DNA from 2 places in the Bradyrhizobium sp. 192 genome. Region 2 is predicted to be linked to the other one. Evidence: predicted binding sites of a transcription regulator. Region 2 holds the regulator's gene; the other holds the start of a gene.
The links. The regulator LexA, encoded in region 2, represses DNA repair genes until DNA is damaged. The targets are predictions, from matches to a motif close to TGTTCNNNNTGTGTTCNG.
Positions count from the first base shown of each region.

Region 1 (7,853 bases), 890 kb from region 2:
CCGAGCTTGCTGGCCTGATGCACATAGGCGCGCGGATCCGAGCCGCCACGCAGGAAGGAGAAGTTCGTTGTGATGCCGATCTCGGCATAAGCGGGCGTACTCATGCGAAGAGACCGTGCACATACCAGCCGGGAGAAGCAGGCTCGCCATCGCCGTCGAACACCTCCCCTTCGTAAAGTCCGTCGCGAAAGATCCAGAAGCGCAGGCCCTCGGCGTCCTCGATTCGAAAGTAATCCCGGGTCAGCTGCTTGCCGTCCTGCCGCCACCATTCCATGGCGATGCGCTCGGGCCCCTCCACCCGCACCACGGCATGCAGCGCGCGGCGCCAGGTGAATTGATGCGGCGGTCCATCGGGCACGGCCGCGAACGGCACTTTGATCGGCTCCGGTCTGTCGAACAGCCGCAAGGGACGCAGCGGCGGCTCGCTTTCGGTCCGCGCCGGCCATTCGGCCTGCATGGCGGCAGCGAGATGATGCTGCGCCGGGGCGGCCATCACCGCGCATTCGGGGATATGGGTATCCTCGGGCAGGTGCACGACGACGCGTTTTCCGCCGATCCGCGCGGCGATGCGGTCGATCAGGGCAGAGAGCTCGTCATTGTCATGGACATGGGCGTCGAGATCGCGCTGCTCCTGCACCACGATCTCGGTGCGGCTCGCCGACAGGCGCACCATGTCGAAGCCGAAACCGGGATCGAGGGGATCGGCGAGCGCGTCAAGGCGCTCGCGGAACAGCCGGTCGATGACTTTGCTTTGCGTCACCGGCCGCCCGGCCTCGACCATGATCGCGCGTACCACGCCGTCGGTGCGGAAGAACGCGGCTTCCAGCCGACGGGCGCCCTTGCCCTGCTTCTCCATTGAGGCAATCAGCGTGTCCGCCAGCCGCGACAGCGTCATCGCGATCATGGTGTCGGTCGCGATCGGCTCGGCGAAGCGCTTCTCCACGATGTAATCGGGCAGCGGTTTCCGCGGGCTGATCGGCGCATCGCCCTGCCCCAGCGCATGCGCGAGCAGCGTGGAGAAGCGCGCGCCGAACCGCGCCGTGATCTCGCTCGGCGAACGGGAGGCGACATCGCCGATGGTCTTCAGCCCGGCACGTCGGAGGCCCGTGGTGATGGCCTCGCCCGCACCGAGCGCGGACACCGGAAACCGGTCGATCGCCGCCGCCTCCCCGCCATCGGCAACGATGCAGCCCGTGGCCTGCCGCGTCAGCGTTCGCGCGCAGACCGAGGTGCCGGCGATCGCCGCGCTGACGGCAAAGCCTTGTCGGCCGAGCGCACGAACCAGCGTCTGCAACAGCGCCGCTTCGCCGCCGAACAGATGCGCGCAGCCGGTGATGTCGAGGAACAGCCCATGCGGCGGATCGAGCGCGACCAGCGGCGTGAAGCGGTCGCACCAGTCGGCGATGTCGCTGAGCGTCTTCGCATCGGCGACGGCATCGGCGTCGAACACCTCTAAGTCCGGACACATCGCCCGGGCATTCGCCAGGGGCTGGCCGATATACAGCCCGAGGCGCTCGGCGGCCTCGTCCAGCGCATGGATGACCAGCGCATTGTTGTCCTTGATGACGACGATGCTGGGCTCGTCTTTTTGTTTTGACGCGTTTTCTTCACGCAAACCGGCACCCACTTCGCTTGAAAACGCTCTGATCTTACCCAGCCCGGCGCTGCTGAAGAAACGTTGGATTCTGTCGATCGGCAGGCGCGGCAGCCACAGGCTGAGAATACGTCGACGGTTCACTGAACTGGCACTCATCACAATTCCATTCCATGATCCACCGGCCGCACGGGCCATGACGATTGCGCAAGAGCTCGGCATCGAAGCGCGGCGCGCCCCAGGCGTCCCATACCGACCCCGGCGGCGAATGCGCCGCGCGCAGCATCCATCGTGTCTCTGCAGTCGAAGGCAGCGGCTGCGCGGCCATGCGCAGCATCAGGCCGGTGACGCCGGAACCTTGTGCGGCCAGCGTCAGCTTGCGGCTCGCCACCAGATCGAACTGCCTGGTCTCGCCCCAGAGCTCGAGCACGACCGCGCCCAGCGCATCGCAGGCGAGCGCATCGGCCGAGCTGCGCAGCGCGCTCTCGACATCGGCGGCGCGCACCATCACCACGCGGCGTGGATCGAGGCCGAGCTCGGCGAGCCCGCTCATCGACAGTGCGCCCGCCTCTATCTCCGAGAAATCCTGTCGTATCCACAGCAGCGGCCGCTGCGCCGAGACGCGCCCGGCAAGCCCCATGACGAAGCCGGTTGCGGCCGTCCCCTGAGACCCAGCGCAAAACACCTCGTGGATCGCAGCGCGCGCGAGGCCGCCCTTCAGCGCGCCATCGGCTTCGTTGTGGCCGAGTGCGACGCGATCGTGCGGATGCACGACCAACGCCGTCTCGATGCGCTCGATCTGGCCGCGCAAACTCGCAAGCGCGCTCATACGTGCGCCGCTCATGCTCGCCGCTCCTCAGGAATTGGTGCCGTGGTCTTAAAAACAAGAACCAGCGGCTGGCTCATTTGTTCATGATATGTTCTAATATAAAGCTAACGGCGGCCGGGGAGTCAATCGAATTGGTGCTCCGTCAGATTCGTCAGCTGAATCAAAGGGATTCCAAGATGGACGTGCAACGCAAGCTGGAAATTCTGGCGGACGCCGCCAAGTACGACGCGTCCTGCGCCTCCAGCGGCACCGAGAAGCGGGATTCCAGCGACCGCAAGGGCATGGGCTCGACCGCGCCGGGCATGGGCATCTGTCATTCCTACGCACCGGACGGACGCTGCATTTCGCTGCTCAAGGTGCTGCTGACCAACGCCTGCAATTACGATTGCCTCTATTGCGTCAACCGCGCCTCCAGCAACGTGCCACGCGCCCGCTTCACCATTGAGGAAGTGGTCAACCTGACGCTCGATTTCTACCGGCGTAATTACATCGAGGGCCTGTTCCTCTCCTCCGGCATCATCCGCAGCCCCGACTACACGATGGAGCAGGTGGTGGGCGTCGCGCGAAAACTGCGCGAGGAACATCACTTCCGCGGCTACATTCACCTCAAGACCATTCCCGAAGCCGACGACGCGCTGATCGCGGAGGCCGGCAAATATGCCGATCGCCTCTCCATCAACATCGAGATGCCCGAGGAGACGAGCCTGCAGCAATTCGCGCCGGAGAAGGACGTGCGCGCGATCCGCCGCACCATGGGCCGGCTACGGCTGAAGCTGGACGAGGCTGAAGAGAACCGCGTAGCGAAGACGAAAGCCAGGCCGCAGCGCTTCGCCCCGGCAGGCCAGAGCACGCAGATGATCGTCGGCGCCGATAGCGCCTCAGACCACACCATTCTCCACACCAGCTCCAATCTCTACGGCTCGTACAAGTTGAGACGCGTCTATTATTCCGCCTTCAGCCCGATCCCCGACGCCAGCCGCGCCTTGCCTCTGGTGCAGCCGCCGCTGCTGCGCGAGCACCGGCTCTACCAGGCCGACTGGCTGATGCGGTTCTACGGCTTCGACGTTGCGGAGATCGTCGACGACAGCGCGATGCTGCCGCTCGACATCGATCCCAAGCTCGCCTGGGCGCTGCGCCATCGCGACCGCTTCCCGCTCGACGTCAACCGCGCCAGCCGCGAGGAGCTGCTGCGCGTGCCGGGCTTCGGCACCAAGGCGGTCGAGCGCATCATCGCGACGCGGCGCACCACCACGATCCGCCTGGCCGATCTCGCCCGGCTGCACGTGCCCCGCAACAAGGCGCTGCCGTTCATCGTGCTCAGCGACCACCGCCCCTCGCCGCATCGTCTCGATGCCGCCGGGCTGATCGAACGCTTCAAGCCGAAAGCAACGCAACTGGGATTTGGTTTCTGATGCAGTACATCACCCTCGACACCGAAACCGATTTCGACGGCTGGCGCGAAGCAGCGCGCAGCCTCGTGCTTCATCATGTGCAGCCCACCGATGTCGCCTGGACCGTGCAAGGCCGCGACGCGGAATTATTCGCGCCGCAAGCGCCGTCTCCGATCCTCGCGGTGAATGACGGCAGCTTCAAGGTATCAGGCAAATTCGTCGATCTCGCCAAGGCCGCGATCCTGCATCGCGATCCCGAACGCTTTGCGATCCTCTATCGCCTGCTCTGGCGCCTGAAGGACAATCACGATCCCATCGAGGTCGCGACCGATCCTGACGTCGCGCTGGTCACTGCGATGGCCCGAGCGGTCCATCGCGACGAGCACAAGATGCACGCCTTCGTCCGCTTCCGCGAGATCGGCAGGGAACGCGCCGCGCATTACGTCGCCTGGTTCGAGCCGGAGCATCACATCGTCGAGCTCGCAGCCCCGTTTTTCGCCAAACGCTTCGCCGACATGCCCTGGTCGATCCTGACGCCGGAGCTCTGCGCACATTGGGACGGTCATTCGCTTTCGTTCACACCGGGTGTCAACAAGAGCGAGGCGCCGGGCGAGGATCGGCTGGAGGAGACCTGGCGGCGCTATTACGCCAGCATCTTCAATCCGGCGCGCTTGAAGGTAAAGGCGATGCAGGCCGAGATGCCGAAGAAATACTGGAGGAACCTGCCCGAGGCTTCGATCATTAAGCCCCTGATCGAGGACGCCGAACGCATGACCGGTGCCATGATCGCCAATGCCGCAACCGATCCGCACAAGCCCCAAAGGCGGCCGGAGGCTCCGATGACTCGCAAGACTGCCGCAAACGATCTCGAAGCTCTCCGTGAGGAAGCCGCGCATTGCCGCGCCTGCCATCTTTACAAGGACGCGACCCAGACCGTGTTCGGCGAGGGCCCGAAATCCGCCAACATCATGCTGGTCGGCGAACAGCCCGGCGACAAGGAAGACCTCGCCGGCCATCCCTTCGTCGGCCCCGCCGGCCAGATGCTCGACCGTGCGCTGGAGGAGGCCGGTGTCGATCGCAAGAAGGTCTATGTCACCAACGCAGTGAAGCACTTCAAATTCGTGCCGCGCGGAAAGATCCGCCTGCACCAGAAGCCGAATACGCCGGAGATCAAAGCGTGCCGGCAGTGGTATGAGCGGGAAGTCTCGGCCATCCAACCCGATCTGATCGTGGCGATGGGCGCTACCGCCGCGCAAAGCGTGTTCGGCAAGATCACACCCATCGGAAAAAACCGAGGCAGGCTCATCGACCTTCCCGACGGACGCAAAGCGCTGGTGACGGTGCACCCATCTTATTTGCTGCGGTTGCCAGATCCGGAAGCCAAGGCGCTGGAATATCGGCGCTTTGTCGAGGATTTGAAGATCGTTGCCGGCTTGCAGAAGAAAGCCGCGCAGGCCGCCTGAATACTGGCAGGAAAACGGCTTCAACCGCCGCTTGTCATCCGGCCTTCAAATCCATCGCGGACAATACCCTTACTTCAAAGTTAAGGGGCGTCCAGACATGACCGACGTTGCATTCGACCGCGCGGTAGCCGATCCCGCGCCGATCCAGCCGGCCTCGCGGCCGAATCTCGACAAGGGCTTCAATCCGCTGACGATGATCCTGTTCTTCGGCATCCTTGCCGCGGGCCTGCTGTTCGTCGCCTACAGCATCTATGTCGACGTCAACGCCACCGGCGCGCGGGTGACAACCTACCTGCCCTACATCCTCCTGTTCGTCGCGCTCCTGATCGCGCTCGGATTCGAATTCGTCAACGGCTTCCACGACACCGCCAATGCGGTGGCGACCGTGATCTACACCCATTCGCTGCCGGCCGAAGTCGCTGTGATGTGGTCGGGCTTCTTCAACTTCCTCGGCGTGCTCATGTCCTCCGGTGCGGTCGCCTTCGGCATCGTCTCGCTGCTGCCGGTCGAGTTGATCCTGCAGGTCGGCTCCAGCGCCGGCTTCGCGATGGTGTTCGCGCTGCTGATCGCCGCGATCCTGTGGAATCTCGGCACCTGGTTCTTCGGCCTGCCCGCCTCCTCCTCGCACACGCTGATCGGCTCGATCATCGGCGTCGGCGTCGCCAACGCCGTCATGCGCGGCCGCGACGGCACCTCGGGCGTGGATTGGAGCAAGGCCACCGAGATCGGCTACGCGCTGCTGCTGTCGCCGCTGTTCGGCTTCATCTGCGCCGCCGTGCTGTTGCTGCTGCTCAAGTTCATCGTGCGCAACCCCGCCCTGTATGCTGCGCCCGAAAGCAACAAGGCGCCGCCGCTCTGGATCCGCGGCCTGCTGATCGCGACCTGCACCGGCGTCAGCTTCGCGCACGGCTCGAACGATGGCCAGAAGGGCATGGGCTTGATCATGCTGATCCTGATCGGCACCGTGCCGACGGCTTACGCGCTCAATCGCGCGCTGCCGGAGTCCCAGGTTGCCCAGTTCCAGAAGGTCTCGGATGCCGCCTCCAAGGTGATCGCGGCCAAGGGCGCCGGTCACTCGATCATCGGCGACCCCCGTCCTGCGGTGACCCAGTACATCACCTCGCACCACATCAGCGAAGGCACCTACCCTTCGCTGGCGGTGCTGGTGAAGGATGTCGGCGACCAGGTCGCGAAATACGGCTCGCTCAACAAGGTGCCGGCGGAAGTGGTCGGCAACACCCGTAACGACATGTACCTGACCTCGGAAGCGATCCGCTTCCTGATGAAGGACAAGGAAAACGACCTCAACAAGGACGAGGTCGCAACCTTGAATGCCTACAAGGGCGGGCTCGACAGCGCCACGAAGTTCATCCCGACCTGGGTGAAGGTCGCGGTTGCCATCGCGCTCGGCCTCGGCACCATGATCGGCTGGAAGCGCATCGTGATCACGGTCGGTGAGAAGATCGGCAAGAGCCATCTCACCTATGCGCAAGGGGCATCGGCCGAGCTGGTGGCCGCCGCGACGATCGGCGCCGCCGACGTGTTCGGCCTGCCGGTCTCCACCACCCATGTGCTGTCGTCCGGCGTCGCCGGCACCATGGCGGCGAACGGCTCCGGTCTGCAATGGTCGACCATCCGCAATTTGCTGATGGCCTGGGTGCTGACCCTGCCCTGCGCGATCATGCTGTCGGCCACGCTCTACGTGATCTTCTCGCGGATCTTCTGAAGCCGATTAGATCCCTCAAGACAAAGGGCCCGTGCAATGCACGGGCCCTTTTCACGGGTTCAGTCTTACGACGCTGCGAGCGATTCCTCGACCAGCTTTACCCAATACGACGTGCCGAACACAATCGCCTCGTCGTTGAAATTGTAGGCGGGGTGATGCAGCCCGGCGCTGTCGCCGTTGCCGCAAAAGATGAAGGCGCCGGGGCGCGCTTCCAGCATGTAGGCGAAATCCTCGCCCCCCATCAGCGGCGGCATCTCATGCACGTTGGCATCGCCTGCGACTTGCCTGGCAATGCGCCGCGCCACCTCGGTCTCCGCGGCGTGGTTGATCACGACGGGATAGTTGCGCTGGTAGCGCAGGTCGATCTTGGCGCCGGTGATTTGCGCGACGCCCGCCACCACCTCATGCACGCGCGTCTCGACCAGCTTGCGCACCTCCGGCGACAGCGTGCGAATGGTCCCCTTCAGGGTTGCGGTCTGCGGAATGACGTTGCGGGCGTTGCCAGCGTGGAACTCGCAGATCGAGATCACGGCCGATTCCAGCGGATCGACGCTGCGCGCGACGATCGACTGCAGCGCCGTGATCACCTGTGCGCCGACCAGCACGGAATCGATGCATTTGTGCGGACGCGCGGCATGGCCGCCGAGCCCCTCGATCATGATGTCGACCTCGTCGGTCGCCGCCATGATCGGACCCGGCCGGATCGCGAACGAGCCGATCGGGATGCCCGGGCCATTGTGCATGCCATAGACCTGCTCAATGCCGAAGCGCTCCATCAGGCCGTCCTTGACCATGGCCGCGCCGCCGGCGCCGCCTTCCTCGGCTGGCTGGAAGATCACCACCGCATCGC
Region 1 is NZ_CP064690.1:3,596,001-3,603,853, reverse strand. It holds gene IVB24_RS16350 (error-prone DNA polymerase) at 1-104, opposite strand, end outside; gene IVB24_RS16345 (DNA polymerase Y family protein) at 101-1,753, opposite strand; gene IVB24_RS16340 (DNA repair protein) at 1,650-2,438, opposite strand; gene IVB24_RS16335 (putative DNA modification/repair radical SAM protein) at 2,600-3,835, shown strand; gene IVB24_RS16330 (UdgX family uracil-DNA binding protein) at 3,835-5,277, shown strand; gene IVB24_RS16325 (inorganic phosphate transporter) at 5,375-7,003, shown strand; gene IVB24_RS16320 (M20 aminoacylase family protein) at 7,069-7,853, opposite strand, start outside.
Region 1: IVB24_RS16335 (putative DNA modification/repair radical SAM protein) is a predicted target of LexA. The motif match lies at 2,502-2,519, and genes of this name have one in related genera.

Region 2 (7,853 bases):
TCGATCTCGGCGGCGAGCGGGACGATCTCGTCGTCAAGATGAGCTGGGTCATCATTCGCGAGGGCGGCGACTGGAAGATCGTCAATCATCATGCCTCGGCGAAAGCGCCGCTGATCTGAGGGGCCGCACGGCATCGTCATTCGCCGTGAGAGAACGAACGGGCTTCCTGCGCGTTGTGTGGGTCCAGAAGAGGAACCCACCATGCAGAACATCGCAGAACATATGGAAGTAATCGGCGCCGACGGCGTCCATGTCGGTACCGTCGACAAGGTCGAAGGCAATCGCATCAAGCTGACCAAGAAGGACAGCGGCGAGGGCAGCCACAAGGGCCACCATCACTTCATCGACAAGGGCCTCGTTGCCGGCGTCGAGGGCAACAAGGTGCGGCTGTCCGCCAAGGCGGACGTGGCCGTGACCATGGAAGAGGAAAAGTAGGGCGCGGCCTCCCTCGTTCCCGGTCTGTACCGCTATTCGCCCGGGGATTATATACTTGAAACCACACGCCCCAACGGATAGAATCGGCGCTGCCGACGGTGATTTGCCGCCGGCTGGCGCGCCCGTGTTCACTCCTGCTGCCAGGGATGCCTTGGAAGAGGCGTTCCTGGCTTGGCAGTCGAGGAATGATCACGCTTTATCGTTGGGTGGCACTGGCGACGTGGTCGGCTTGGTGTTGACCCTCAACGCTGCACTCGCGAATTCTTCGTAGCGCTCCTCAGTGAGGCCGACCGCGTCATGAAATGCGATAGATGCCCTTAGTATCTTTTCGACGTGCGCTATGAATGACGGGAGCGTAAAAGTGTATTCGATCGGATCGTAATTTCCGTGTCGATTACGCTGTATGAAGGTCACTTCCGTGTCTGTGTGATCGACAAAGGAATGCGCAAAGACGTTCCGTAGGCTTTCGTTTTGGATGATCTTTAGGCTCGCTAGGATCGCCGATTGTTGAGGGTCATTGTTGCGCTTGACTAGTGCGGTAAGGAGGCGGGCCTTACGGTTGAAGTCCATGCCGGCAGTAAGTAGGTGTGTTTCTTCGTCGGCCAGCTCCAAATACTTACCCACCGCGTAGTCAAGGGCGAGTTCTGTTGCTTGCCAGATGCCGAAGAAGCGGCCAAATTCAGATGTGAATTCGTCTCGAACAGCGAGTTTTTTATCGGTCATGAAGCCCCCAAAGGCCGAACAAGAATACGACGAAAAGGAAGCCCAAGCGCGTTTCGAGGCTGCGCTACGCGGCGCGCTCAAGACACCAGCGAAGCCGCTGAAGCAAAAGCCGAAGGTGAAGAAGGCCGAAGAGAAAAAATCAGGTGACAGAGAAGATTAGCGATCACGCTTGGCGAGCGGCTTGCGTGCGAGTGCAGCGTCGATACCGTCCCGCAGCCGCTCCAACATGGTTCGGTTCATTGTTAGCGCGATTGCGGTCAGGTCACCTGTCAAGAAATGTACGCTACCAGACCTACCGTTATCTTCCATGTCCACCTGAGGAACGTTCGGAATGTCCCAGTGATGTAGTTGGCGGTATTCAACCATTGCGAAGCCTCCCCCGAAAAAGCGAGCCTAGCGCGTCCGCCAGTATTTGACGAATCGTGGTTTGGGCTTTGCAGGCGGGTATTTTTTATTGCGCCAGCGAAGGAAGCGCCGGGCCTGCCGCTTGAAGTCGGGCTTAGTGAGATTGACGATACGTCAGACGCTTGCCAGCCGCCCCTTTGATGGCAAGGTCCGCACGTTCCCCGTCCTCGATGCCGAGCGCAACGCGGTTGCTGTAGCGGAAGTCAAATTCTGAGAGATAGCGGTGCAGGTGCTTTTCAGCGCAGTGCTGATAGACGCCCTTCATGCCGCGCTTGAAGATCGAATAGTAGCCTTCCACCGTATTCGTGGTGATGACCTTGTCGCCTTCACGGCGGACGTATTCGTCCTTGCTGTGCTTGACGCTGGCGTGGTCGAGACCTTCGATTTCGGCAATGATCTTGTATGAGCCGGCTTCGTCCGTCATCAACTGAGCTTCTCGGCTCAGATTGGCGCGGATGATGGGCAGAATGTCGCCAGTGCGAACGCCGTCAATGTGGAAACTGCGGGCCGAGCCGCCGCGTTCAACCAGCGTCAATACAACGTTCTTATGAGCCCAAGCGGCCTTGCCCTTCTTCATGCCTTCTAAGCGGCCGAAGAAAGTCTCGTCCACTTCAACCGGCTTGCCGCCACCACCCATCGGGGGCAGCAAGCCGCCAGCGCGCATTGCTTCACGGATGCGATGCGACAAGAACCAAGCCGACTTGTAAGTGATGCCAAGCGTGCGGTGCAGTTGATGGGCGCTGACGCCCTTCTTGCTGGACGACATCAGATAGAACGCCTGAAGCCAGACGTTGAGCTTGATGTGGCTGCTTTCCATCACGCTCTTGGTCGTGACGGAGAAGTCCTTGCGGCACTCCTTGGAGCCGCAGCGATAGACGCCGGGCTTCTTGGTGGCAAAGGATGCGTTCACGGTGCCGCAGTGCGGGCAAACGCGCTCAGTGCCCCAGCGAAGGGCTTCAAGATAGGTCCGCGCAGCCTCGACGCTCTGGAAGTGCGGAGCATTGAGGCTGGCGTTCTTGATGGGCGGCTTGGCTGCGGGCATAGGCTCGTTCCGAGTTGATGCCCGTGTCTACAGTTTGTACCTTGTGGTGTCAAGTATATAATCGCCATTCGCCCCCTCGCACGTTCCGGTAGCCTCGGTGCCAATGGCGTCGCGTAAGGTGCAGGGACATGGCGGAGCAGGGCCGGCCGGTACGGTCCCAGGGAGTTGCCGGGACGTGGCCGGTCGGCCGTGCTGCACCGGCTGGCGGCTTCGCGCCGGCAGGCTTTGGCGCCTGGCCGGCAATCGTCGAGACGCTACGTGAATGGGCCCGCGCCGAGGCCGGCGCGGGGCGACTCTTGCCGTGGGTGCCTGTCGCCTTCGGCGGCGGCATCGCGCTCTATTTTGCCGCCGATCATGAGCCGGTGCTGTGGGTTGTTGCGGCGACGGCGATCGCCTTCCTGTTGGGCGCGATGCTGTTGCGGCGGAGCCGGCTGTTTGCGCCTGCGATCATGATCGCGGCGGTGGCGGCCGGCTTTGCCGTGGCAACCTGGAAGACGGCGCGCATCAGTCACCCCGTGCTGGCCAAGCCGCTCTATTCGGTGTCGCTGTATGGTTTCGTCGAGGCCCGCGACATCCGCGAGCGCACCGATCGTTTCGTGCTGCGCGTCACCGCGATGGAGGCCCAGCGCAGCGACGTCAAGCTGGAGCGCGTCCGCCTGTCGGTGCGCAAGGGCACTGCCCCCGAGGTCGGCAGCTTCGTGCAGCTCAAGGCGCGGCTGATGCCGCCGCTCTCACCGGTACGCCCCGGCAGCTACGATTTTTCGCGCGATATGTTCTTTCAGGGCATCGGTGCATCCGGCTTCGTGATGGGCGCGATCACCGCTTCCGTCCCGCCTGATGCCGGCGGCTTGCGGCTGCGTTATGCCGCCTTCATGCAGGGCCTGCGCGATGTGATCGACGCCCGCATCCGCGCCACGCTCGAGGGCGACAACCGCGCGATCGCGACAGCGCTGCTGACCGGGCGGCGCGATGCGATTTCCACGCCCGTCAACGACGCGATGTTCATCTCGGGGCTCGGGCACGTGCTCTCGATCTCCGGCTATCACATGGCGACGGTCGCGGGCGTCGTCTTCTTCGCGGTGCGCGCTCTGCTGGCCTTGATCCCGGGGCTGGCGGCCGGCTTCGCCATCAAGAAATGGTCGGCCGCGGCGGCGTTGGTCGCCGCTGCGTTCTATCTGCTGCTGTCTGGCGCGGAGGTGGCCACGCAAAGGTCGTTCTTCATGACGGCGGTGGTGCTGATCGCGGTGATGGTCGATCGCCGCGCCATCACGTTCCGCACGCTCGCGGTGGCGGCGCTGATCGTGCTCGCAGTCGCGCCGGAAGCGCTGGTGCATCCGAGTTTTCAGATGTCGTTCGCCGCGACGCTCGGACTCGTCGCGCTGGTGCAGATCGGCATGCCGAACCTGTTTGCCTCGCCCGACCATTCGGCGACCGCGCGCGTCGCGATGTGGGGCGGCCGCGAGATCGCGATGCTGTTCCTGGCCTCGCTGATCGCGGGGCTTGCGACCACGCCCTACGCTGCCTTTCACTTCCACCGCGTCACGCCCTACGGCGTGCTCGCCAATCTCGGCGCAATGCCGGTGGTTTCGGCGCTGGTGATGCCGGCCGGGCTGCTGGGCCTGCTCGCGGCGCCGTTCGGGCTCGACGGCGTGTTCTGGTGGCTGATGGGGATCGGCATCGACTGGATGGTCGTGGTCTCGCGCTGGGTGACGGCATTGCCGGGCGCCGTCGGCCGCATCCCAGCGTTCGGTATCGCGCCGCTGATCGCAGCGAGCCTGGGGATCATCGTGATGGGCCTGTTGCGCACGCCCTTGCGCTGGTGCGGTGCCGTGGTGCTGCTGGCTGCCATCGGCTGGGGACTGTCGGTGCGGCAGCCCGATATCCTGATCGCAGGGGACGGCGCGAGCGTCGCGGTGAGGGGCGGGGACGGGCGCTTGCATCTGATCAGGACGGGCAAGGACAATTTCCTGCTGAGGGAATGGCTGTCTGCTGACGCCGATCCGCGCGATGCCGGCAGTGGCGCGCTGGCGAGCGGCATATCGTGCGACGAGTCCGGCTGCGTCACGCCGCTCGCCGACGGTCGGCTGGTCGCGCTGGCCTCGCGCATCGATGCGCTGGCGGATGATTGCAGCCGGGCCGCACTGGTGGTGACGTCACGGCCCGCGCCGCCTGATTGTGCGGCGATGGTGGTGGATCGGCAGCGGCTTGGTCGCCAGGGCGCGCTGGCCTTGACGCAGCGTGGCGACGGCTTTTCGGTTCAGGCGGTGAGGGCGAGGGGCACCAACCGTCCCTGGTCGCCGGCGGCTGCCGGCGAGGGAGATTTCGAAGGAGCGCTCATGCCAAGGGCAGCGGCTTCGCGCAACAAGGATGCGACCCCCGCGGAGGCCGATCTTCAAGCGGAGGACTAAAGTCCCTGTCAGCCGATCGGCAGTCGCGTGACCGTCGGGCGGCTGTCGGCGATGATCTCACGGTTGCGCTCGTTGACCGGCTGGGTTACCGGCAGCTGCAGCACGGTTGCGCGCTGGCCTTCGACGAGCTGCGTCACCAGCACGGATTTGCCGTCCGGGAATTCGATCGCGTCATGGTGGCGATCGGGAATGTGCGGATCGATCTTGCCGAACTTGCCGACGCGGGAGTTGACGGTGCGCGTCCAGATCCAGCGGTTATCGTAACGGAGGTTGTCGGCGAAGGCGAGCTCCGTTCCCGGTAGCAGGCAGACCGCGACGGAGAGATTGGCTTCGGAGGCGAAGCCGCGTGTCGAGGTGCCGCGGAACGTTGTCGTGACGATCGTCTCGCCGACTTCTGCGGGGCGCGTCGCGACGGCATGCAGGCTGTAGTCACACATCGGGTGCTCCTCAATGCAGAGATAGCGACCCGCACCTCTTTTGGAGGCGCGGGCCCCTACCAGAGTGGAAGCACGTGACGGTCTGCCCGGTTGTAGGCAAATCTGCGGCTCGGATCGGCGAGCCGAGATCACATTATCTTTCCCGAATTCAATAGGAACAAAGTTGGCGCCCATGCATTCGGCAGGCGCGTGTCGGCGGCCCGCAGGCGAAGCGTATGTGTTCAAACAGATTGATCGCGTCGTGGGGGAAAGGGGGGCAATGCTTCTTCGCGCGCCCGGCCGATGATGCCGCTGCGGAAGAATAGGGCCGGATAGTCTGTGCAATACCAGAAAGACTATCCAGCCGGAGCGGACCATCATCCGCTCCAATCTCTGATCGGCGATGCCGATCGAAGCCGCACGCACGAGGCGCAAAGACTTCTTGATCGAGGACTTCCGGACTCAGTACTTGCGGTACAGCCCGATCAGCTTGCCCTGAATCTTCACGCGGTTCGGCGGCAGGATGCGCACCTCATACGCGGCATTGGCGGGCTCCAGGGCAATCGAGGCGCCGCGGCGGCGGAAGCGCTTGAGCGTGGCTTCCTCGTCGTCGATCAGCGCCACGACGATGTCGCCGGTATCGGCGCTCTCGTTGCGCTGGATCAGCGCCATGTCGCCGTCGAGGATGCCGGCCTCGACCATGGAATCGCCGCGCACTTCGAGTGCGTAATGCTCGCCGGAGCCGAGCATGTCGGGCGGTACGCTGATGGTGTGGCTGCGGGTCTGCAGCGCCTCGATCGGGGTGCCGGCCGCGATGCGGCCCATCACGGGCACCGCAACGGGCCGCTCGCCCTCGTCTGCGGACGGGCTGGAGCTCGCGCGTACCTTGCCGAGATTGCCCTCGATGACGCTTGGCGTGAAGCCGCGTCGGGTGCCGGCGGCAGCCTGGAGCTCCGGCAGCTTGATCACTTCGATCGCCCGGGCGCGGTTGGGCAGGCGGCGGATGAAGCCGCGCTCCTCGAGCGCGGTGATCAGGCGGTGGATGCCTGACTTCGAGCGCAGGTCGAGCGCATCCTTCATCTCGTCGAAGGACGGCGGCACGCCGCTTTCCTTCAGACGTTCGCTGATGAACCGCAGAAGCTCGTATTGTTTGCGCGTTAGCATCTCGACCAAAGTCCCCCGGTTGATGTCGTTCGATTCCGAGACGGATGAGTTCAGCTATAAGCCGCTACATCCTCGAAACAAATCATGAACGGACACTATATGTTCGATACATGTTCCGCAACTGCTTAATTTAGCGTGAACAGAACGAAGCGCGCGGAATGCGTGTGGCCGCGCAGGTCAGACGGGGAGCCGCAGCATCTCGCAGGGGCTGCCGGCCTCGGCCTGTGGCGCAAACGGTGCGCGCACGAGAAGTACTTGTGCCGCAGCAAGATTCGCAAGCAGAGAGGAATCCTGATGGCTGACGGGAAGAGCGACGAGCGTGCCGTCGTCGCGCAGCTCCAGGCGCGCGCGCAGATAGTCCTCGCGCTGGTCGTTGGCACCGAGATCGCGGCCCAGCACGGCGCGCTCGCGATGATGATGAATCACCGAACGGCCCGACAGCGCGCGAATCAGCGGTACCATGAACAGGAAGGCGCACACGTAGGACGACACGGGATTGCCGGGCAGGCCGATCACGCCCATCGTCCCCAGCCGTCCGTGCATCATCGGCTTGCCGGGCCGCATCGCGATCTTCCAGAACGCCATCGCGATGCCTTCGTCCGTGAGCGCCTGCTGGACCAGATCGTGGTCGCCCACCGATGCGCCCCCGGTCGTGATCAGGATGTCGGCGCCGCTTTCGCGCGCGCGGCGGATGCCGGCGGTGGTGGCGGCTAGCGTGTCGGCGGCGATGCCGAGGTCGATCGTCTCGGCCCCTTCCTGTCTGGCGAGCGCATGCAGGGCGAAGCCGTTGGAATAGACGATCTGGCCGTGCCCGGGTGTGGCGCCCGGCATCACCAGTTCGTCACCGGTGGCGAGGATCGCGACCTTCGGGCGGCGGCAGACGGCAAGCTGCGGATGGTTCATTGCCGCTGCGAGCGCGAGGTCGCGCTCTGTCAGTCGGGTCCCTTTGCGCAAGAGGACATCACCCTCTCGGAAATCGACGCCGGCGGGGCGGATGTGCCGACCCACGATCGCGGCTTCCTTGATCGTGACGCTCTTGCCGTCCGCAATGGTGTCCTCCTGGATCACGACCGCGTCTACGCCGTCGGGAACGACACCGCCAGTGAAGATCCGCACGGCTTCGCCAGCGCCGACCCGTCCTGTGAACGGACGGCCCGCTGCGACCTCACCGATGACAGTCAACCTGGAATCGATCGCTGCCGCGTCGGCTGCGCGCACGGCGTAGCCGTCCATCGCCGACATGGCTTGCGGCGGCTGCGT
Region 2 is NZ_CP064690.1:4,481,293-4,489,145, forward strand. It holds gene IVB24_RS20395 (nuclear transport factor 2 family protein) at 1-119, shown strand, start outside; gene IVB24_RS20400 (DUF2171 domain-containing protein) at 202-435, shown strand; gene IVB24_RS20405 (hypothetical protein) at 625-1,158, opposite strand; gene IVB24_RS20410 (hypothetical protein) at 1,157-1,318, shown strand; gene IVB24_RS20415 (hypothetical protein) at 1,315-1,524, opposite strand; gene IVB24_RS20420 (IS1595 family transposase) at 1,658-2,605, opposite strand; gene IVB24_RS20425 (ComEC/Rec2 family competence protein) at 2,734-5,013, shown strand; gene IVB24_RS20430 (hypothetical protein) at 5,022-5,450, opposite strand; gene lexA (transcriptional repressor LexA) at 5,892-6,593, opposite strand; gene glp (gephyrin-like molybdotransferase Glp) at 6,771-7,853, opposite strand, start outside.